DNA from 4 places in the Streptomyces sp. NPDC041814 genome. Region 2 is predicted to be linked to each of the others. Evidence: riboswitches for the same ligand, from Rfam matches in the RefSeq annotation. Region 2 holds a riboswitch; each other region holds the start of a gene.

Region 1 (5,101 bases), 570 kb from region 2:
CGTCCACATCGGTGAAGTTCGACATCAGCGGGATCGCGCACACGGCGACGCGCAGGACGTCCTCGCCGTGCGGCGGCGCGACCGTCGACTCGCGCACGGTGCCGCGCAGCGACACCCTGAGGCCGTCCTCCTCGTCGATGCCGAGCCCGTGCGCGAAGGGCAGCACCCCGTACGTGGGACGGCCCGTCAGATCGCGCAGCATGTCGAGCCCCGGCTCCAGCAGTGAGACGTCGCCCCGGAACTTGTTGACCAGATATCCCGCGATCAGCTCCTGGTCCTCCGGCGCGAGCAGCGCGGTCGTCCCGAAGAACGAGGCGAACACCCCGCCGCGGTCGATGTCCCCGACCACCATGACCGGGAAGCGCGCGGCCCGGGCGATGCCCATGTTCACGATGTCCGTGCGGCGCAGATTGATCTCGGCGGGCGAGCCCGCGCCCTCGCAGATCACCGCGTCGTACGTGCTCCGCAACTGCTCCAGGCAGTCCGTGACGGTGGACAGCAGGCGCTCCTGCCGCCCGCCGTGGTAGCCGCGGGCGCTCATCTCGCCGACCGGCCGCCCCATCAGGACGACCTGGCTGGAGCGGTCGCCGCCGGGCTTGAGCAGCACCGGGTTCATCAGGGCGGTCGGCTCGACGCGGGCGGCCTGGGCCTGCATCGCCTGGGCCCGGCCGATCTCGGCGCCCTCGCGGGTGACGAAGGAGTTCAGCGACATGTTCTGCGCCTTGAACGGGGCGACCTTCACCCCCCGGCGCACCAGCCAGCGGCAGATGCCCGCCGTGACGACGCTCTTGCCCGCGTCCGATGTGGTCCCGGCGACCAGCAGTCCGCCGCTCATATCGCTCTCCGTCCAGCAGTACGGGATCCGTGAGGTCTCCGGGCCCGGCGCGCGAGGGCCGCCGCGCCCAGCCGGGCGGCCACGGTGACGCCGAGGGCGAGCACGCCCACCCGGCGCGACAGGCGCACGGCGCGCTCGATGTCCCCGGTCTCCACCGCCCGCCCGGCCTCCCCGTTGAGCACGGGCCGGTGCTCGACGCGCCCGCCGTACGCCAGGGTCCCGCCCAGCCGTACGCCGAGCGCCCCGGCGAACGCGGCCTCCACGGGCCCCGCGTTGGGGCTCGGGTGCTTCGCGGCGTCCGCCCGCCAGGCCCGTACCGCCTCCCGGGGACGGCCGCCGGAGGCCACGGCGAGCACGGCGGTGAGCCGGGCGCCGGGCCAGCCCGCGAGGTCGTCGAGCCGGGCAGAGGCCCAGCCGTACCTCAGGTGGCGGGGCGACTTGTGGCCGACCATCGCGTCGAGCGTGTTGGCGGCGCGGAAGCCGACGAGCCCGGGGACACCTGCGAGGGCGCCCCAGACGAGGGCACCGACCACGGCGTCCGAGGTGTTCTCGGCGACGGACTCGACCACGGCCCGCGCGATCCCGGGGCCGTCCAGCGCCCGCGGGTCGCGCCCGCACAGGTGCGGCAGCCGCTCCCGGGCCGACTCGATGTCGCCCGCGGCGAGCGCCCCGCCGATGGCCCGGGCCTCCCGCCCCAGCGACGTACCGCCGACGACGGACCAGGTGGCGGCGGCGGTCAGGGCCACGGACGCGGCGGGGTGGCGGCGCAGGGCGCGGGCGGCGAGCGCGGCGCTCCCGGCGGCGCCCCCGGCGCAGATCAGGGTGTGCAGGGCGCCCCGGCCGCGGTGGTCGCGCCAGAGCCGGTCCTCGACGGCCGCGGCGGCCCGCCCGAAGGCGGCGACCGGGTGCCCCCTGCGAGGGTCACCGAGCAGCAGGTCGCCGATCAGGCCGGCGGTGGCGCCGTACGCGTAGATGCGATCGGCACGCACGGTTCAGCCGGCCGTGCCGGAGTCCGCCGACGAGGGCTGTGGGAAGAGGTGCGCACGGCAGCCGGGCATGGCGATATGTCCTCACTCAGGGTCCGCGCCCTGGTTCGACGTGACGGCGACAGGGAGTCTCCTGGCTTCCGGATCGGCGGATTCCCCCGGTCTTCCAGCCCGCTCGCGCGGGCCGTGACGTGCGGTGGGGGACCGCTCCCCGGTGACAGTGGCGGGACCGCGCCGGATTCGCACCGGCTTCCTCTGCTGTCGCCGTAATGGCTCCGGCAGTCCACCACGCCCCGCGAACGCCCGTCAACTCGCCGTTGACCTGCGACGGCGCGCCGTGGGCGGACGCACATCGGGCCGGACGCGCACGAGGTGCGTCCGGCCCGATGGGGTGGTGAGGCGTCAGGCGACGATCAGATAGATGCCGTACGCGACCGCCGCCGCGCACAGCCCGAAGCAGACGTACGCCCCGGCGCGCGCCAGCAGGACCGATCCGCCCGCCGTACCGCCCTCGGCGGCCGTTTCCGGCTGCCTGGAGAGGCCGACGATGCCGAGCGTGAAGAGGCCCACCAGGGCGACGGTGGCGACGAGGGAGACGCCGAAGACGGTGCCCAGAGCTGCCCAGTCGATGTTCATACGGGGTGTCCTTTACCGGAGTACCGGGGTCTGTCAGACCGTGGCGGGTCGGGCCGGATCGGCGGCGACGGGACCGGCGGGCGCCGGAATGGTGGCGGCGAGGTCGTGCGCCACGGTGGGCGGCGGGCTCACGGCGGCGATGGCCTGGGTGACGACACCCGCGGGCTCGGCCGGGGCCGCGTCCTCGGTGCCGGGTGCGACGTCGCCGTGGCCGACGGGCTTGCGGCGGGAGAGCATCCAGATCGCCCCGGAACCGGCGACCAGGAGGGCCGCGACGACCACGACGCCCCAGGTGCCCTGCTTCGTCAGGAACTCGGCGCCCGCGCCGACCAGGCCGGCGGCCGGCAGGGTCAGGCCCCAGGCGACGAACATCCGGGTGGCGGTGGACCAGCGGACCACACCCCCGGCACGGCCGAGGCCCGCGCCCATCACGGCCCCGGAGCAGGACTGCGTGGTGGAGAGGGAGAAGCCGAGGTGCGAGGAGGCCAGGATGACGGTGGCCGCGCTGGTCTGGGCGGCGAAGCCCTGCGGGGGCTTCAGCTCGGTCAGGCCGCTGCCCATGGTGCGGATGATGCGCCAGCCGCCGAGGTAGGTGCCCATGGCGATGGCGAGACCGGCGCTCACGATCACCCAGACCGGCGGGTTGGAGCCGGGGGAGAGGACGCCGCCGGTGACCAGGGCCAGGGTGATGATGCCCATCGTCTTCTGCGCGTCGTTGGTGCCGTGGGCGAGCGAGACGAGCCCGGCCGAGGCGATCTGCCCCGCCCGGTAGCCCTTGGCGGTCGCCTTCTCCTGGGCGTCGTTGCGGATCTTCCCGCCGATCCGGTACGTGAGGCGGGTGGCCAGGAGCGCGGCGACGCCGGCCACGATCGGTGCGGCGACGGCGGGCAGCAGCACCTTGGTGACGACGGTGCCGCCGTTGACCGACGACCAGCCGGCGGACATCACCGCGGCGCCGATGAGGCCGCCGAACAGTGCGTGGGAGGAGCTGGACGGCAGTCCGACCAGCCAGGTCAGAAGATTCCACAGGATGGCGCCGACGAGCGCCGCGAAGATGACCTCGGTTCTGAGGCCGTCCTCGTTGACGATCCCGCCGGAGATCGTCTTGGCGACCTCCACGGACAGGAACGCGCCGACCAGATTGAGAACGGCGGACATCGCGACCGCCGTCTTGGGTTTGAGGGCGCCGGTCGAGATGGTCGTGGCCATCGCGTTGGCGGTGTCGTGGAAACCGTTCGTGAAATCGAACACTAGAGCTGTCACGATCACTATCGCGAGCAGCAGCGTGATGTGTTCCATTTACCCAGGCAATCGTTCGACGTCATTGGCACGTGGAACGTAGGCAACTTGAGTGAACGGAAGATGAACTGAGCAGGGCGCTGTGGTGACCTCCGCGACGGTGCCCGGGTGGCGCCCGGGGCGGGGCCGGAAAGGATCTTCGTATGAGTGACCGAGAGCACGTCGCGATCGCCCGGGGATGGGAGGCGGTCATGGCCGCGGCCCGCCGCACGGCGGCCGAGGGACTGGTCGTCGGAACCTCCGGAAACGTCTCGCTCCGGGTCGGCGACACGGTGCTGGTCACGCCCAGCGGAGTGCCGTACGACCGGCTGGGCCCCGAGGATCTGACCGGCGTCGATCCGGAAGGCAACCAGACCTTCGGGGCTCTGGCCCCCACCAGCGAACTTCCCCTCCACCTCGCCGTCTACCGGAACACCGACGCCAGGGCCGTCGTGCACACCCACGCGGTCCACGCCACCGCCGTCTCCACTCTCGTCACCGAGGTCCCCCCGGTGCACTACGCCGCCGCGATGCTCGGCGGCACGGTCCGCGTCGCCCCCTACGCCCGCTACGGCACCCCCGAACTTGCCGCGAACATGCTCACCGCCCTCCGCGACCGCACCGGCTGCCTGCTCGCCAACCACGGCACCGTCACCTACGGCGCCACCCTCGACGAGGCGTACGACCGCACCGCCCAGCTCGAATGGCTCTGCCACGTCTGGCTCACCGCGAGCGCCGTACCCGGCCGCACCCCGGCCCTGCTGTCCGACGGCCAGCTCGGCGAGGTCCTGGAGGCGCTGAAGGGGTACGGGCAACCAGACCGGGACGGCACCGGACGGCGCTGAAGGGGGACGGGCGGCACCGGACGGCCCTGCCCGCTGGCATTGCGGCGCCCGGACCCCGACACTGAGGGTGTGCGCCCGGTTACCGCGACGGCAGTGGCCGTCACCACACTCATCGGCGCCGGTGCGGCAGCGGTCGCGGCCGGCCGGTTCGCCGGCGACGTCGCCCTCAGGACGCCGCCCGGCCGACCGCTCCCCGCCGACCGCGAACTCACCGTCCACGCGACGGCCGCCGGACAGGTCACCCTGACCCGGTCCCTCACCTCGCTGCGCCCCGGCACGTACGGGCTGACCGGCAAGGACGTCCACGCCGTCGTCGGGCCCGTGCTCGACCGGGCCCACCAGGCCGCCGACACAGTCGTGCGCCGCCTGGAACGCGTCGACCACGGCATCCTGGCCCCCGGCGACAAGGTCCGCCTCACGCCCCAGGTGTACAGCGGCGACCCCGGCAGCGCGCTCGGCCTGGCCTTCCGCGAGGTGCGGATCCCGGGCGAGCTGGGTGAACTGCCCGGCTGGTACGTCCC
Region 2 (5,101 bases):
TAGCGGGTCCGCACCGAACGCGCCCCGCCGAGCCGCAGCCCCGCCATCGCCGCGAGGAGACCTGCGGCCAGCAGCGGGAGGCCGTAACCGGCGCCCTCGGCGGCGAGCAGACCGTACGTACCGGCGCACACGCCGAGCAGCCCGCCGAGCGTCAGGACGTTCGTGGTGTGCCGGACGGCGGCCGGGACGCGGGCGGTGCGCCCGTAACCGCGCGCGTCCATGGAGGCGGCGACGGCGACCGACCGTTCGAGGGCGCCCTCCAGGACCGGAAGGCCGATCTGGAGGACGGCCCGCACGCCGCCGGTCGGGCGGCCTCGCAGCCGGCGGGCGGTGCGCAGCCGCAGCACGTCGGCGACCATGTTCGGCGCGAACGTCATCGCCACGACGACGGCGACCCCGGCCTCGTAGAGCGCGCCGGGCAGCGACTTCAGCAGCCTGGCCGGGTTGGCGAGGGAGTTCGCCGCGCCGACACAGATCAGCAGGGCCGCCAGCTTCGCCCCGTCGTACAGCGCGAACAGCAGTTGCTCGGCGGTGACCCGGCCGCCGATCCGGACGCCCTTCGCCCAGTCGGGCAGCGGCACCTCGGGCAGCGTGAACAGGGTGTGCGTGCCGGGGATCGGGGAGCCGAGGAAGACGGAGAACAGCAGCCGGACCGCGATCACGAAGAGCCCGATCCGGATGAACATGCCGTACGACCGGGCCCACGGCGCGTCCGTGCGGCGCGCCGCCACCACGTAGCCGGCGACCCCGACCAGCAGGCCGAGCAGGAGCGGGTTGGTGGTCCGGGACGCGGCGGTGGCCAGGCCCAGCGCCCACAGCCACCACGCCCCGGCCGGCACCGCGTTGGAGCGGGTCGCGGCGGGGGCGCGCCAGGCGGGGAGCCGGTCCGCGGTGGTCTCCGCGCGGCCGGCCGTCGAGCCGGTCATCCGCGGCGGCGGCGGGCCTGCGCGACTGCGGCGATGCCGAGGAGCAGCACGGCGCCGATCCCGACGAGGACGCCCGCGGACGGGCCGCCGTCGTCGCCGTGGCCGCCGGTGGAGGCGGCGTCGGACGCGGCGGCCGATGCGGGTGCCTTGCTGCCGCCGTCCGCGCCGCCGCCGTTCGAACCGCCGCCGTCCGCGCCGCCCGTCGCGGGGCCGGAGACCTGCTCGCCGCAGCCCGTGGCCGGGTATCCGGAGATCGCGCAGAGCATCGCGCTCGCGTCGTAGCGCAGCGGCTTGGCGACCGCCGCCAGGGCCTCCGCGCTGCTCGCGTCCTCCGCGACCCGCGCGCAGGCGGTACGCGGCGGGGGCGGGGTCTCCCCGTCCGGCGCGTCGGACGCGGTACCCGGGTCGATGACGACGGCGACGCGCTTGCTGCCGTCCTTCGCCGGGGTGTCCGCGCAGATCTTCGCGAAGTCGGGGGTGCCGCGCGGCTTGGAGGCGTCCTGGGAGTCGGCGCTCACCGAGAAGCGGAAGCCCTGCACCGACCCGTCCTCGGGCCGGACGAGCGACGGCCCCTGGGTGGCGTACGACCAGCCGCTCGCGGAGCCCTCCCAGAACGACCAGTAGCGGTAGCCCGCCGCCTGCGCCGTGCCCGCGCCGAGCAGCGCCAGGACGGCGCCGACGACCAGGAGCGCGGCGGCTCGTGCGACGCGGCTCACAGCTGCTGGTTCTTGCGGCGGCCGCTGATCAGGAAGCCGGCGCCCGCGCCGACCGCGAGGCCGATGCCGACGAACCACCAGACGCCGCCGATGCCGTCGCCGTCGCCGCTGTCCTTCTTCTCCTCGTCCTCCGTGGCCGTCGGCTCGGGCTTCTTCACGGCGGCCGGTTCGGGGCCGGTGGCGTTCAGCTGGGCGACGAGGTCGGCGCCGCCGAAGTCGTGGACGTCGGCCCCGGTCGCGTGGGCGGCCAGGATCAGCTGGGCGTAGGCGGCGGGGCCGCTCTGCTTCGCCCAGGCGGCGGAGTTCTTCTTCAGCCAGGCGACCGAACCGGCCGCCTTGTCCTTGTGCCCGGCGGCGGACAGGGCGACGACGGCGTCGGCGGTGTTGCCGAAGTCGGGCTGCGGGGCGCTGTCCTCCGCGCCGGGCATCTTCGGCAGGTCCAGGTGGCCGTTCTTCGCGAGGGCGGTCGTGAGGTAGGAGGCGCCGTTCTGCGCGGCCTGCTCCGGTTCGAGCGGGGAGCCCTTGTGGCAGGCGGGGTCCTTCACGGCCGCGTTGTCGGAGACGACCAGGCCCTTGCCGAGCGCGCCGAGGACACCGGCGGCGGTGGCGTCACCGTTGGCGGCGAGCTTGCCGGACTTGTCGGGCTGGTAGGCGAAGGCGCCGCCGTCCTTGCCGCCGCAGGGGATGGAGAACGTCAGCAGCGCGGCGTACGGGGTCCTGCCGCCGTGCGTCGTCACGTCGCCCAGCTTCTCGCCGGCCCGGGCGAGGGTGCCGATCACGATGGACGTGGAGTTCGCGTCGCTCGGGCTGCCGGCGGTGTAGCCCCAGCCGCCGTCCTCGTTCTGGACGGACTTCAGCCAGCTGACCGCGTTCGCGACGGCGTCCTGGTGGCCGCCGATCGCGCGCAGCGCCTGGGCGGCGGCGGCCGTCGCGTTGGTGTCGACCACCGTCTTGTCGGTGCAGGGCGCGGAGGCGTCCGGACGGTACGCGGGGAAGGCTCCGCTGTCGCACTGCTGGCCGGTCAGCCAGTCGACGGCCTTCGTGGCCGGAGTCACACCGGTGGCCTGCTGCGCGAGGAAGGCGAGAGACTGCCGCCACACCCCGTCGTACGTCGGGTCGCCGGTGCCGTAGAGCCCGGAGGGCAGGGCGGCCGAGGGAGAGGGCGACGGCGCGGCGACGGCGGCCGGGGCGGCGGCCGCGCAGAGCGCGGCGGCGGTGACGGCGAGCGCGGTGGCGCTGCGGCGTGCGGTCATGGCGGGCGGTGCCTCTCCTGGGGGCCGGGCACGGCACACACGGCACCAGGCTCCGGCTCCGTATTCCTCGACGGGGCGGGCCGCCGGGGTTCCGGCGGCGTGAGCGGGTCACGACTCGGGCAGGGCATTCCGACTTTCGCCTCGCGGCGGTTTACGGCTGCGGGTCAGTGCCGGATTCGCACCGGCTTCCCCCTGAACGGGCATAGTGACGACGCGGCCAGTCTAGCGGGCGGGGTTTGTCCCCCTCCCCGCCCCTTCCCGAACGGGGCGCCGCCCCGGACCCCGCTGCTCAAGCGCCGCAGGGGCTGAAAACGCCACCGCCTAGACTCGGGCCCGTGAGCAGTGACGACGCCGCCCTCGACGCGCTGGCGGTCCTCGGGGACCCCGTGCGCCGTGGGCTGTACCGACACGTGGCCGCCGCCCAGGGCGACGTCACGCGGGACGCCGCGGCGGACGCGGTCGGGGTGACGCGGGCCGTGGCCGCGTTCCACCTGGACAAGCTCGTGGACGCCGGGCTCCTGGACACCACGTTCCGGCGGCTCTCCGGCCGGACCGGCCCCGGCGCCGGGCGGCCCTCCAAGCTGTACCGGCGGGCGGCCGGCGAGCACGCCGTGTCCGTACCGCCGCGTTCGTACGACACCGTGAGCCAGTTGCTCGCCGAGGTGGTCGAACGCGCCGGGCTCGACAACGAGTTGCAGGCGGCGGCGCGCGCGGCCGGGGAGGCGGCGGGTGCGGCGGACCCCGTCCACACGTTGCGCGAGCGCGGCTACGAGCCGTACTGGGACTGCGGGAAACTCCGCCTCAACAACTGCCCGTTCCACGCGCTGGCCGAGCAATTCCCGGCCCTGGTCTGCGGGATGAACCTCGCCGGCATCGAAGGACTGCTCCCCGAGGGCTGGAAGGCGGCCATGGAGCCGCTGCCCGAAGGCTGTTGCGTCGCGATCGAGGGCCCCGAGGCGGCCGCCGAAGTCTAAAAAAGAATCCGTTGACTTTAGAAGGTTCACCCGGCCATGCTTGGCCCGTGAACGACTTCCACCTTGCCCAGGTCAACGTCGGGCGCATCCTCGCCCCGCTCGACAGCCCCCAGCTCGCCGACTTCGTCGCGCAGCTCACCGAGATCAACGCCCTCGCCGACCGCGCCCCCGGCTTCGTCTGGCGGATGGTGGACGACGGCGGGACCGACGCGACGGGCCTGCGCCCCGAGGACGGGGACCCGCTCCTCCTGTTCAACTGCTCGGTCTGGGAATCGGTCGACGCGCTGAAGGCGTACGTGTACCGCAGCGATCACCTGAGGGTCATGGCCCGCCGCCGCGAGTGGTTCGAGCGACTGGCCGAGCACCACATGGCCCTGTGGTGGGTCCCGGCCGGCCACCGCCCGAGCGTCCAGGAAGCGATGGACCGGGTCGCCCTGCTCCGTGCGAAGGGCGACACCCCCGACGCCTTCACCTTCCGCGCCCCGCACCCGCCGCCCGGCACTCCCTAGAGCATCCGCACATCCGCGTCCGGGAGCTTCGCCCACCAGTGGTGGTAGCGGTTGTAGACCACCCGCTCACGGGCGCCGAGGAACGCGGTCAACGCATCCGCCTCCGCGGCGAGTCCGTCCCAGACGGCGGGCGGCAGCGGACGGAACGCCGTGGCCTCGACCCCCTCGGCCGTCGGCCGCCACACGCCCGCGACGAAGCCGTCCACCAGCAGGGTCGGCAGCACGTCCCCGTTGCGCCGGATCACCAGCGGGCGGTACTCCGGCGGTATCACCCGGTCCCGGTCCGCATAGGCCAGCAGCGTGGAGTCCCACATCGCCATGAGCCTGGACGGGGCCGGTGTGTCGGCGTCCGGCCGGGAGGCGCCCGGGAGGTCGAACAGCACCTCACCGCCCGGCCCCCGAAGCCGCTCCACCTCGTCCGCCAGGGCCGCCAGCTCCGCCCGGACCGGCGCCCGCCCCACCATCGAGAACTGCGCCACGTCCGCGACCGACGCCGGGCCGAACCCGGCCAGGTACCGCAGGATCAGCGTGCGCAGCGCCGCCCGGTCCACCTCCCGGCCCCGGGGTGCGGGGCCCTCGCCCGCCGCGATGAACGTGGCACGCGTGCCGAAGGACCACGGCGGACCGGCCGGGACGTGATGGAGCGGCGCGTAGTTCTTCATGCCCCACCACACCGCGTCCTTGCGCTCCGCCCCGAACCGCTCCGCCAGCCACGCCTGGATC
Region 3 (5,101 bases), on a different contig from region 2:
CGAGCAGGGCGAACCGGTCGAGTGGGTGCGCTCGGTCTACCGCGGCGACCGCTACAAGTTCGTGGCCCGCCTGAAGCGGCCGCTGGACTGACCGTCGCACCGACTGACCCGGCGTACGCATGTGCGCCGCGAACGGCCCCCGGACCCGCCTCCGGGGGCCGTTCGGCGTTCCCGTGGCCGGCCTTGGACCGGACCAACCCCCGGACGTTTGCCGCCAATCCGGCCATCCGGCCGGCCGGTGACGACCGTTGCCGGACCGCAATGCGGACGGGGGGTGACGGTGGCCGGATGCCTCGCCTAGATTTCCTGCGCATTACAGGTGATCAGCGAGGGGACGGAGTCGCCGCCATGCCGGAAGAACCAGAAGGAAAGCCACCCACGGTCACACCGCTGCGGGTGGTCATCGCGCTGTGCCTCATCGCGCCGTTCGTGGCGATGCTCTGGGTGAGTTCGTACGCGAAGATCGACCCCACGTTCATCGGCATCCCGTTCTTCTACTGGTACCAGATGCTCTGGGTGCTGATCTCCACCGCGCTCACCATGATCGCGTACAAGCTGTGGCAGCGTGACCAGCGCGCCCGCAAGGGGGGTGCGTCGGCATGAAGGACGGCGTGAACGGCGTCGCGCTCGGCGTCTTCATCTTCTTCTTCCTGGCCGTCACGGTCATGGGCTTCCTGGCCGCCCGCTGGCGCAAGGCCGAGAACGAGGCCACGCTCGACGAATGGGGCCTGGGCGGCCGGTCGTTCGGCACCTGGGTCACCTGGTTCCTGCTCGGCGGCGACCTCTACACCGCGTACACCTTCGTCGCCGTCCCCGCGGCGATCTACGCGGCGGGCGCGTCCGGCTTCTTCGCCGTGCCCTACACCATCCTGGTGTACCCGCTGATCTTCACCTTCCTGCCGCGCCTGTGGTCGGTCTCGCACAAGCACGGGTACGTCACCACCTCGGACTTCGTCCGCGGCCGGTTCGGCTCGAAGGGGCTGTCGCTGGCCGTCGCGGTCACCGGAATCCTCGCCACCATGCCGTACATCGCGCTCCAACTCGTCGGCATCCAGGCGGTGCTGGACGTGATGGGCGTCGGGGGCGGCGAGAACACCAACTGGTTCGTCAAGGACCTGCCGCTGCTGATCGCGTTCGCGGTGCTCGCCGCGTACACCTACTCGTCGGGGCTGCGGGCGCCCGCGCTGATCGCGTTCGTCAAGGACGGGCTGATCTACCTGGTCATCGCCGTCGCGATCATCTACATCCCGATCAAGCTGGGCGGCTTCGACGACATCTTCGCCTCCGCCCAGGACAAGTTCACCAAGGCGGGCGCGGGCGGACTCGCACCGCCCGAGGCCGGGCACTGGGGTTACGCCACGCTGGCACTCGGCTCCGCGCTGGCGCTGTTCATGTACCCGCACTCGATCACGGCGACGCTCTCCAGCCGCAGCCGTGAGGTGATCCGCCGCAACACCACGATCCTGCCGCTGTATTCGCTGATGCTGGGCCTGCTCGCGCTGCTCGGCTTCATGGCGATCGCCGCCGGCGTCAAGGTGGACAACGGCCAGCTGGCCATCCCGCAGCTCTTCGAGAACATGTTCCCCGACTGGTTCGCCGGGGTGGCCTTCGCCGCGATCGGCATCGGCGCCCTGGTGCCGGCCGCGATCATGTCCATCGCCGCGGCGAACCTGTTCACGCGCAACATCTACAAGGACTTCCTGAAGCCGGACGCGACGCCCGAGCAGGAGACCAAGGTCTCCAAGCTGGTCTCGCTGCTGGTCAAGGTCGGCGCGCTCGCCTTCGTCCTCACCATGGACAAGACCGTCGCGATCAACTTCCAGCTGCTGGGCGGGATCTGGATCCTCCAGACCATGCCGGCCCTGGTCGGCGGCCTGTTCACCCGGTGGTTCCACCGCTGGGCGCTCATCGCCGGCTGGGCGGTCGGCATGATCTACGGCACGGCTGCCGCGTACGGGGTCGCGAGCCCGACGCAGAAGCACTTCGGCGGGTCCTCCAAGGAGATCCCGGGCCTCGGCGAGATCGGCTACATCGGCCTCACCGCGTTCGTGCTGAACGTCGTGGTCGTCGTCGTCCTCACCTTCGTCCTGAACGCGGTCAAGGCCCCCGTCGGGACCGACGAGACCTCCCCCGGCGACTACACCGCGGACGCGGGCGACCCGGGCGTCCAGGAGAAGCTGCCGCCGGCCACGGCGGGAGCACCCGGCGGTCACTGACCGCACACCTTGACGCCACGCGACACAACATGTGGGGGCTGCCCGGCAGGGCGGCCCCCACATGTATGCTCATGCTCGCTGTCGCCGCAGGGGAATCCGGTGTGAATCCGGAACTGTCCCGCAACGGTGTTTCGGTGTGCTTCGGCACACCCGACAAGTCCGAGGACCTGCCGACGGCGCATCCGGCTCGACCGAACCGGATGCCCAGACGTCCGGGCCTCGTGGGATGGGCCGGTGGACGCCGCACGGAGTGCCGCCCCGCCCGGGCCCCTCCTGCCCGGCTGCCCCCGCTCCCCGCCGGCCCAGAGCCGAGCGAGGGAGAGCACCACGTGACCATCGCGCCAGCCGATCCGGCTTCAGCGGCCGCATCAACGGGAACCACGAGCGACGGACCGGGCACCGCACTGCTGCGGACCCTGACCGACCTCACCGCGGACCTGCCCGACACCGACCCCGGCCGCGTCGCCGCCGCCGCGCTGCGCGGCCGCAACGCCCGGTCGGACGAGGCGGAGCTGCGCTCGCTGGCCACCGAGGCCGCGGCGGGCCTCATCTCCGAGGACCCGGCCTACTCCCGCCTCGCCGCCCGGCTGCTCACCCGGTCCATCGCGGACGAGGCCGCCGGACAGGGTGCCACCTCGTTCGCCGCCTCGGTCGCCGTGGGCCACCGCGAGGGCCTGATCGCGGACCGGACCGCCGAGTTCGTCACGCTCCACGCGACCGCCCTGGACGCCCTGGTCGAGCGGTCGCTCGCGGACGGGGCCGACGACCGCTTCGGGTACTTCGGGCTGCGTACCCTGCACAGCCGCTACCTGCTGCGCCACCCGATCACGCGCCAGGTCATCGAGACCCCCCAGCACTTCATGCTCCGGGTCGCCGCCGGGCTCGCCGAGGACACCTCCGAGCGGGCGCTGGACGAGGTCGCGGCGCTGTACGGGCTGATGAGCCGGCTGGACTACCTGCCGTCCTCGCCGACGCTCTTCAACTCCGGCACCCGCCACCCGCAGATGTCGTCCTGCTACCTGCTCGACTCGCCGCTGGACGAGCTGGACTCGATCTACGACCGCTACCACCAGGTGGCCCGCCTGTCGAAGCACGCGGGCGGCATCGGCCTCTCGTACTCCCGCATCCGCGCCCGGGGCTCGCTGATCCGGGGCACCAACGGGCATTCCAACGGCATCGTGCCGTTCCTCAAGACGCTGGACGCCTCCGTGGCCGCCGTGAACCAGGGCGGCCGCCGCAAGGGTGCCGCCGCGGTCTACCTGGAGACCTGGCACGCGGACATCGAGGAGTTCCTGGAGCTCCGCGACAACACGGGCGAGGACCAGCGGCGCACGCACAACCTGAACCTGGCGCACTGGATCCCGGACGAGTTCATGCGCCGCGTCGACGCGGACGCCGCCTGGTCGCTGTTCTCCCCGGCGGACGTGCCGGAGCTGGTCGACCTGTGGGGCGACGCGTTCGACGCCGCGTACCGGGCCGCCGAGGCGAAGGGCCTGGCCCGCAAGACCATGCCGGCCCGCGAGCTGTACGGCCGGATGATGCGGACCCTGGCGCAGACCGGTCAGGGCTGGATGACGTTCAAGGACGCCTCCAACCGCACCGCGAACCAGACCGCCGAGCCGGGCAGGGTCGTGCACTCCTCGAACCTGTGCACCGAGATCCTGGAGGTCACCGACGACGGCGAGACGGCCGTCTGCAACCTCGGTTCGGTCAACCTCGGCGCGTTCGTCAAGGGCTCCTCGATCGACTGGGAGCGGCTGGACGCCACCGTGCGCACCGCGGTGACCTTCCTCGACCGCGTGGTGGACATCAACTTCTACCCGACCGAGCAGGCCGGCCGGTCCAACGCCCGCTGGCGGCCGGTGGGCCTGGGCGCGATGGGCCTCCAGGACGTCTTCTTCCAGCTGCGGCTGCCCTTCGACTCGCCCGAGGCCCGCGCGCTCTCCACGAAGATCGCCGAGCGCGTCATGCTCGCCGCGTACGAGGCGTCCTGCGCCCTCGCGGAGCGCCCCCAAACACCTTCGACAGGCTCCGGTGCAGGGGGGACCCCCCTGGGTCCGCTGCCCGCCTGGTCCGAGACCCGGGCCGCGCGCGGGGTGCTGCACCCGGACCACTACGACGTGGAGCTGAACTGGCCGGAGCGCTGGGATGCCCTGCGGGCCCGGATCGCGAGGAGCGGGATGCGCAACTCGCTGCTCCTGGCCATCGCCCCGACCGCGACGATCGCCTCGATCGCGGGGGTCTACGAGTGCATCGAGCCCCAGGTCTCCAACCTCTTCAAGCGGGAGACCCTGAGCGGTGAGTTCCTCCAGGTCAACGGCTACCTGGTGGACGAGCTGAAGCGGCTCGGCGTGTGGGACGCGCGGACGCGTGAGGCGCTGCGCGAGTCGAACGGCTCGGTGCAGGGCTTCGCGTGGATCCCGGCGGACGTGCGGGCGCTGTACCGCACCGCGTGGGAGATCCCGCAGCGCGGCCTGATCGACATGGCGGCGGCCCGTACGCCGTTCCTCGACCAGAGCCAGTCGCTCAACCTGTTCCTGGAGACGCCGACGATCGGCAAGCTCTCCTCGATGTACGCGTACGCCTGGAAGCAGGGCCTGAAGACGACGTACTACCTGCGGTCGCGTCCGGCCACCCGGATCGCCCGGGCCGCGTCGGCCGCCGCGACCGTCCCCGTACAGCAGGCGCAGGCGCCCGACGCGGAGGCCATCGCCTGCTCCCTGGAAAACCCCGAGTCCTGCGAGGCATGCCAGTAATGAGCACCACCCCCACCGAACAGAACCTGCTCGACCCGGGCTTCGAACTGACCATGCGGCCCATGCGCTACCCGGACTTCTACGAGCGCTACCGGGACGCGATCAAGAACACCTGGCACGTGGAGGAGG
Region 4 (5,101 bases), on a different contig from region 2:
TCCTGGGCCGCGCCGAGGAGCTGTGGTTCGCACGCGCCGGGGCCCGGGCGGCCCGGACGGCCCCCGGCGACCCGCTGGGCCGGTGGAACGCGGCGGCGGGCCCCGCGCTGCGCGGGGTCGAGGCGCACGCCTGCCGACAGGCGGCCGAGGCGTATGCGGAGGCGGTCGAGGCACTGCCCGCCGGAGCGGACCGGGACCGGCTCGGCGAATTGGCCCGGCTGTTCGCCCTGGGCCGGGTCGCGCGCGACAGCGGGGACCTGCTCGCGGCCGGCCACCTGAGCGCCGGTCAGGCGGAGGCGCTGACGGACCACACCGAACGGCTCATCGACGCGGTGGCCCCGCACCTCCCGGAGCTCGCCGACTCCTTCGCGTTCCCCGAGGAGATGCTCGCCGACTGGCCGATCGCGGGCGCCGGTTACGCCGAGGCGTACGACGATCCGGAGGCCCACTGGCACCGGGCGGCCGGCCGGTGAGGGGTACACGGGCGCGCCGCGCGGCACGCGCCGTACAAGGGCTCGGGGCGGGGGCCGCCCTCCTCGCCTACTGGACGACCGTCGCCCTGCTCGCGCGGTGGTGCGGGGCGCCCCGGCCGGATGTTGGTGAATCGGTTCGCCGCTGGGCGTAACCGGAGCGACGCTGCTCAGTTGTTCCGGCGTCGGGGCCGTGCGCACAAGCACCGGACGCCCCGCCCGGATGGCATGAGGAAAGGAAGACCATGAGCACGATCCACCCCCGCATCACCGACGTACTCAGCCGTACCTTCAAGGTGCCCGTGGCCGAGATCCTCCCGGACTCCACGATGGACAGCCTGGACATGGACTCCCTGGCGGCCGCCGAGTTCGCCGTCGTCCTCCGGGAGGCCACCGGGGTCGAGCTGGACACGGGCACCCTCACCCGGGGGACCACCCTCGCCGAGCTCACGGCGCACCTCGACGCGGCGGTGGGCGCCGCCCGATGAGGACACCGGCCATCGCCGTCACCGGGCTGGGCATGATCACCCCGGTCGGCAACGACACCGAGTCCACCTGGGAGGGGGTGTGCGCGGCCGTGAGCCCGGCCCGCACCGTCCCCGCGCTCGCCGGGTGCGCGATCGACTTCGCCTGCGTGGTCGACGGCATCGACCTGGACGCCGAGATCGGCCGCCGTACGGCCTTCCGGATGGGCCGGTACGTCAAGTTCGCGGTCCTGGCCGCCCGGGAGGCCGTCGCCGACGCCGGGCTCGACCCCGCCGGCTGGGACGGCAGCCGGGTCGCGGTCGTCGTCGGCACCAGCAGCGGGGGCTCCGCGCACCTCACCGACCAGGCGCTGGTGCTGGAGCGGCGGGGCCCGGAGGCCACGTCGCCCGCCGGGGTCCTGCTGACCATCCCCAACATGCCCGCAGCCGAGATCGCGATCGAGATGCGGGCCACCGGACCCAGCATGGCCCCCTGCACGGCCTGTTCGTCCGGCGTCACCGCGCTGTCCGTCGCCCGCGACCTGCTCGCGACCGGGCAGTGCGACGTGGCCATCGCGGGGGCGACCGAGTCGACCGTCTTCCCGATCGCCATGACCGGCTTCGCCCGGTCCGGCGCGGCCGCCCGCGCGGACGGCGACCTCTCCCGGCTTAGCCGGCCCTTCGCCGCCGACCGCGCCGGACTCGTCATGGGCGAAGGGGCCGCCGTCATGGTGCTGGAACGCGCCGCCGACGCGGAGGCCAGGGGCGCCGAACCCCGGGCCCTGATCGCCGGCACCGGCGCCACCACGGACGCCCACCACCCCACCAGCCCGCACCCCGACGGGCGGGTCGCCCGGGCCGCCGCCGAGGCCGCCCTGCGCGACGCGGGCTGGCGGGCCGACGAGGTGGAGCACGTCAACGCGCACGGCACCGCGACCGTACGCAACGACGCCGCCGAGGCCGCGCTGATCAGCCGGGTGTACCGGCACCGGCCTCCCGTCACCGCCCCCAAGGGCGTGCTCGGGCACTGCATGGGCGCGGCCGGGGCGATCGAGGCGGGGCTGACGATCCTCACCCTCCAGCGGGGGGTCGTCCCGCCGGTCGCCAACCTGGACGCGCCCGCGCCCGGGTTCGACATCGACTGCGTCACGAAGGTGCCGCTGGTGCGGCCGGTCAGCCGGGCCGTCAGCCACTCCTTCGGATTCGGCGGGCACAACGCGGTGGTGGCCCTCCAGCGCCCCTGACCGGCCGGACGCGGCGCTGAGCTGCGGGTAAGCCCGTGGTAGCGTGCCGGAGCCAGTCGAACTCCTCGTGGGAGTCAGGGAATCCGGTGCGAATCCGGAACTGACGCGCAGCGGTGAGGGGGACGGGCGGGGCCACGGCCACTGGGAGACCCGGCGTCTCCCGGGAAGGCGTCCCGTCCGAGCGAACCCGAGTCCGAAGACCTGCTGGCGACCGCCGCCCGGGACCGGGCGGCGGACCGTACAGCGGGCCCCGCGCATGGGCCCAGAGACGCCGAGGTATGCCCCGTGCCGCCCATACGTACCGCCGCTCTGCTCACCGTCGCCCTCCTGCTGCTGACGGCCTGCGGAGGGTCCCCGTCCGGGAAGGCCGACGCCGTCGGCCCGACGGACGGCTATCCGGTCACGCTCAGGAACTGCGGGCGCACCGTCACCGTGGACGCCCCGCCCCGGCGCGCGGTCTCCGTCGACCAGGGCACCACGGAGATCCTGCTCTCACTCGGCCTCCAGGACCGGATGGCCGCCACCGCCACCTGGACCGACCCCGTGATGAAGGGCCTGGAGAAGGCCAACGCGGGCGTGAAGCGGATCGCCGACAACCGGCCCTCGTCCGAGAAGGTCCTCGACCAGGAGCCGGACTTCGTCGCGGCCGACTTCGAGTCGACGCTCGCCAAGGGCGGCGTCGCCCCGCGCGAACAGTTCGAGAAGCTGGGCGTCCCCACCTATGTCTCGCCCGCCGACTGCACAGCCAAGGACAACACCAAGGACGGCGACGGCGTCCGCAGCGGCGCCCTGACCATGGACAGCGTCTACGCCGAAGTGCGCGACCTGGCCCGGGTGTTCGGCGTGCCCGAGCGCGGGGAGAAGCTGGTCGAACGGCTCGGCGACCGTATCCGTGAGGCCGCCGACGGCGTCGACGGATCCGGCACCTCCGTCATGTACTGGTTCGCCAACTCCGAGTCCCCCTACCTGGCGGGCTGCTGCGGGGCGCCGGGCATCATCACCCGGGAGCTCGGCCTGAAGAACGTCTTCGACGACACGCACGACGAATGGCCCCAGATCAACTGGGAGACCGTCGCCGACCGCAACCCGGACGTCCTGGTCATCGGCGACCTCACCCGCAAGTCGCAGACCGCCGAGAGCGCTGCCGGGAAGATCGCCTTCCTGGAGTCCAACCCCGTCACGAAGAGGATGGACGCCGTACGCCACAAGCGCTACGTCCTGCTCAGCGGCCAGGCCATGAACCCGACCATCCGCACGGTCGAGGGCGTCGAACTGGTGGCCGCCGGGCTGCGCGACCTCGGACTCGCGGGGTGACGGCCACCGCCCGGCTCACCGCTCCGCGCGAGAAGGACCCGGAGACGACGCCCGCACGCTCCCGGCTGCGCGGCGGCCTCCTGTGGACCGGCGGCCTCCTGCTGCTCGCCCTGTCCGTCGCGGTCGCCGTCACCGTCGGACCGGCCCGGATCTCCGTCGTGGACGTCTGGTCCGCCGTCGCCGCCCACCTCGGCATCGGCGAGGCCCGGCTCAGCCCGATCCGGGACGGCATCATCTGGAACCTGCGCATGCCGCGCACCCTGCTCGCCGCCGTCTGCGGGGCAGGCCTCGCGGTCTGCGGGACCGTCATGCAGTCGCTGCTGCGCAATCCGCTGGCCGACCCCTTCGTCCTCGGCGTCTCCTCCGGCGCGTCCACCGGCGCCGTCCTGGTCGTCGTGCTCGGCGTCGGCGGGGGAGCCGTGACGCTGCCGGCCGGGGCGTTCATCGGGGCCCTCTGCTCCTTCGCCCTGGTGATGCTGCTCAGCCACACCCTGGGCGGCTCCACCGACCGGGTCGTGCTCTCCGGCGTCGCGGCGATGCAGCTGTTCTCGGCGCTGACCTCGTTCGTCGTCATGACCGCCGCCGACGCCGAGCAGACCCGCGGGGTGCTGTTCTGGCTGCTCGGCTCGCTCGGCGGAGTCGGCTGGACCGATGTCTGGGTCTGCTCCGCCGTCCTCGCCGTCAGCCTGCTGATCTGCCTGGGCCACGCCCGTACGCTCGACGCCTTCGCCTTCGGGCAGGACGCGGCCGCCGCCCTCGGCGTGAACGTCGCACGCGTCCGGACCGTCCTGCTCTGCACGACCGCGCTCCTGACCGCAGCGCTCGTCAGCTCGGCCGGGGCCGTCGGCTTCGTCGGGCTGGTCCTGCCGCACGCCGCCCGTGCCCTCACCGGCTCGGGCCACCGCAGGCTGCTGCCGGTCACCGCGCTCGCCGGGGCCGTCTTCCTCGTCTGGGTCGACACGCTCGCCCGGACCGTCCTCGACCCCCAGGAGGTCCCGGTGGGCGTCGTCACCGCCCTGATCGGCGTGCCCGCGTTCGTCGCCGTCCTCCACCGCACCAGGCGGCCCGCGTGACCGGGCCGACGACCCGGGGCCTGCGGGCCGAACGGGTCGGCCGGGAAGCCGGCGGCCGCCTCCTCCTGGACGGCGTGACCCTCGCGCCGGAGCCCGGCACCACCGTGGGCCTGATCGGCCCCAACGGCTCCGGGAAGTCCACGCTGCTGCGCGTCCTCGCCGGGGTCCTCGCCCCGCACTCGGGCGTCGTCACCCTGGACGGCGCGCCCCTGCCCGCCGTCGGGCGCCGCGCGGTGGCCCGGCGCGTCGCGGTCGTGGACCAGCACGCCGTCACCCAGGAGGAGCTGAGCGTCCTGGACGTCGTGCGCCTGGGCCGCATCCCGCACCGCCGCGCCTGGGCCGCCCCGACGGGCGAGGACGCGGCGGCGGTGGACGAGGCGCTGGAGCGTACCGGGCTCGCCGCCCGGCGCGACCAGTCCTGGCACACGCTGTCCGGCGGGGAGCGCCAGCGCGTCCAGATCGCCCGCGCGCTCGCCCAGCGGCCGCGCGAACTCCTGCTGGACGAACCGACCAACCACCTGGACATCCAGCACCAG

What was found. A riboswitch is a leader RNA that binds a small molecule or an ion and turns the genes downstream of it on or off. The one in region 2 is predicted to bind cobalamin.
Region 1: linked by a shared signal. The riboswitch ahead of ACZ6C6_RS00290 (cobalamin biosynthesis protein) and the one ahead of ACZ6C6_RS02815 (prenyltransferase/squalene oxidase repeat-containing protein) in region 2 are both predicted to bind cobalamin.
Region 3: linked by a shared signal. The riboswitch ahead of ACZ6C6_RS11275 (ribonucleoside-diphosphate reductase subunit alpha) and the one ahead of ACZ6C6_RS02815 (prenyltransferase/squalene oxidase repeat-containing protein) in region 2 are both predicted to bind cobalamin.
Region 4: linked by a shared signal. The riboswitch ahead of ACZ6C6_RS06630 (ABC transporter substrate-binding protein) and the one ahead of ACZ6C6_RS02815 (prenyltransferase/squalene oxidase repeat-containing protein) in region 2 are both predicted to bind cobalamin.

The regions. Positions count from the first base shown of each region.
Region 1 is NZ_JBVJAM010000001.1:52,086-57,186, reverse strand. Features, by position in the region: gene ACZ6C6_RS00295 (cobyric acid synthase) at 1-835, opposite strand, end outside; gene ACZ6C6_RS00290 (cobalamin biosynthesis protein) at 832-1,824, opposite strand; cobalamin riboswitch at 1,949-2,076, opposite strand; gene ACZ6C6_RS00285 (hypothetical protein) at 2,224-2,457, opposite strand; gene ACZ6C6_RS00280 (inorganic phosphate transporter) at 2,491-3,756, opposite strand; gene ACZ6C6_RS00275 (class II aldolase/adducin family protein) at 3,900-4,580, shown strand; gene ACZ6C6_RS00270 (alpha/beta hydrolase) at 4,650-5,101, shown strand, end outside.
Region 2 is NZ_JBVJAM010000001.1:619,494-624,594, reverse strand. Features, by position in the region: gene ACZ6C6_RS02825 (energy-coupling factor transporter transmembrane protein EcfT) at 1-926, opposite strand, end outside; gene ACZ6C6_RS02820 (SCO2322 family protein) at 923-1,642, opposite strand; gene ACZ6C6_RS02815 (prenyltransferase/squalene oxidase repeat-containing protein) at 1,639-2,895, opposite strand; cobalamin riboswitch at 2,997-3,132, opposite strand; gene ACZ6C6_RS02810 (helix-turn-helix transcriptional regulator) at 3,231-3,869, shown strand; gene ACZ6C6_RS02805 (DUF3291 domain-containing protein) at 3,917-4,378, shown strand; gene ACZ6C6_RS02800 (winged helix DNA-binding domain-containing protein) at 4,375-5,101, opposite strand, start outside.
Region 3 is NZ_JBVJAM010000003.1:357,280-362,380, forward strand. Features, by position in the region: gene ACZ6C6_RS11260 (GntR family transcriptional regulator) at 1-91, shown strand, start outside; gene ACZ6C6_RS11265 (DUF3311 domain-containing protein) at 349-603, shown strand; gene mctP (monocarboxylate uptake permease MctP) at 600-2,216, shown strand; cobalamin riboswitch at 2,282-2,405, shown strand; gene ACZ6C6_RS11275 (ribonucleoside-diphosphate reductase subunit alpha) at 2,546-4,972, shown strand; gene ACZ6C6_RS11280 (ribonucleotide-diphosphate reductase subunit beta) at 4,972-5,101, shown strand, end outside.
Region 4 is NZ_JBVJAM010000002.1:278,733-283,833, forward strand. Features, by position in the region: gene ACZ6C6_RS06615 (acyl-CoA dehydrogenase family protein) at 1-473, shown strand, start outside; gene ACZ6C6_RS06620 (acyl carrier protein) at 716-958, shown strand; gene ACZ6C6_RS06625 (beta-ketoacyl-[acyl-carrier-protein] synthase family protein) at 955-2,178, shown strand; cobalamin riboswitch at 2,215-2,401, shown strand; gene ACZ6C6_RS06630 (ABC transporter substrate-binding protein) at 2,464-3,492, shown strand; gene ACZ6C6_RS06635 (FecCD family ABC transporter permease) at 3,489-4,565, shown strand; gene ACZ6C6_RS06640 (ABC transporter ATP-binding protein) at 4,562-5,101, shown strand, end outside.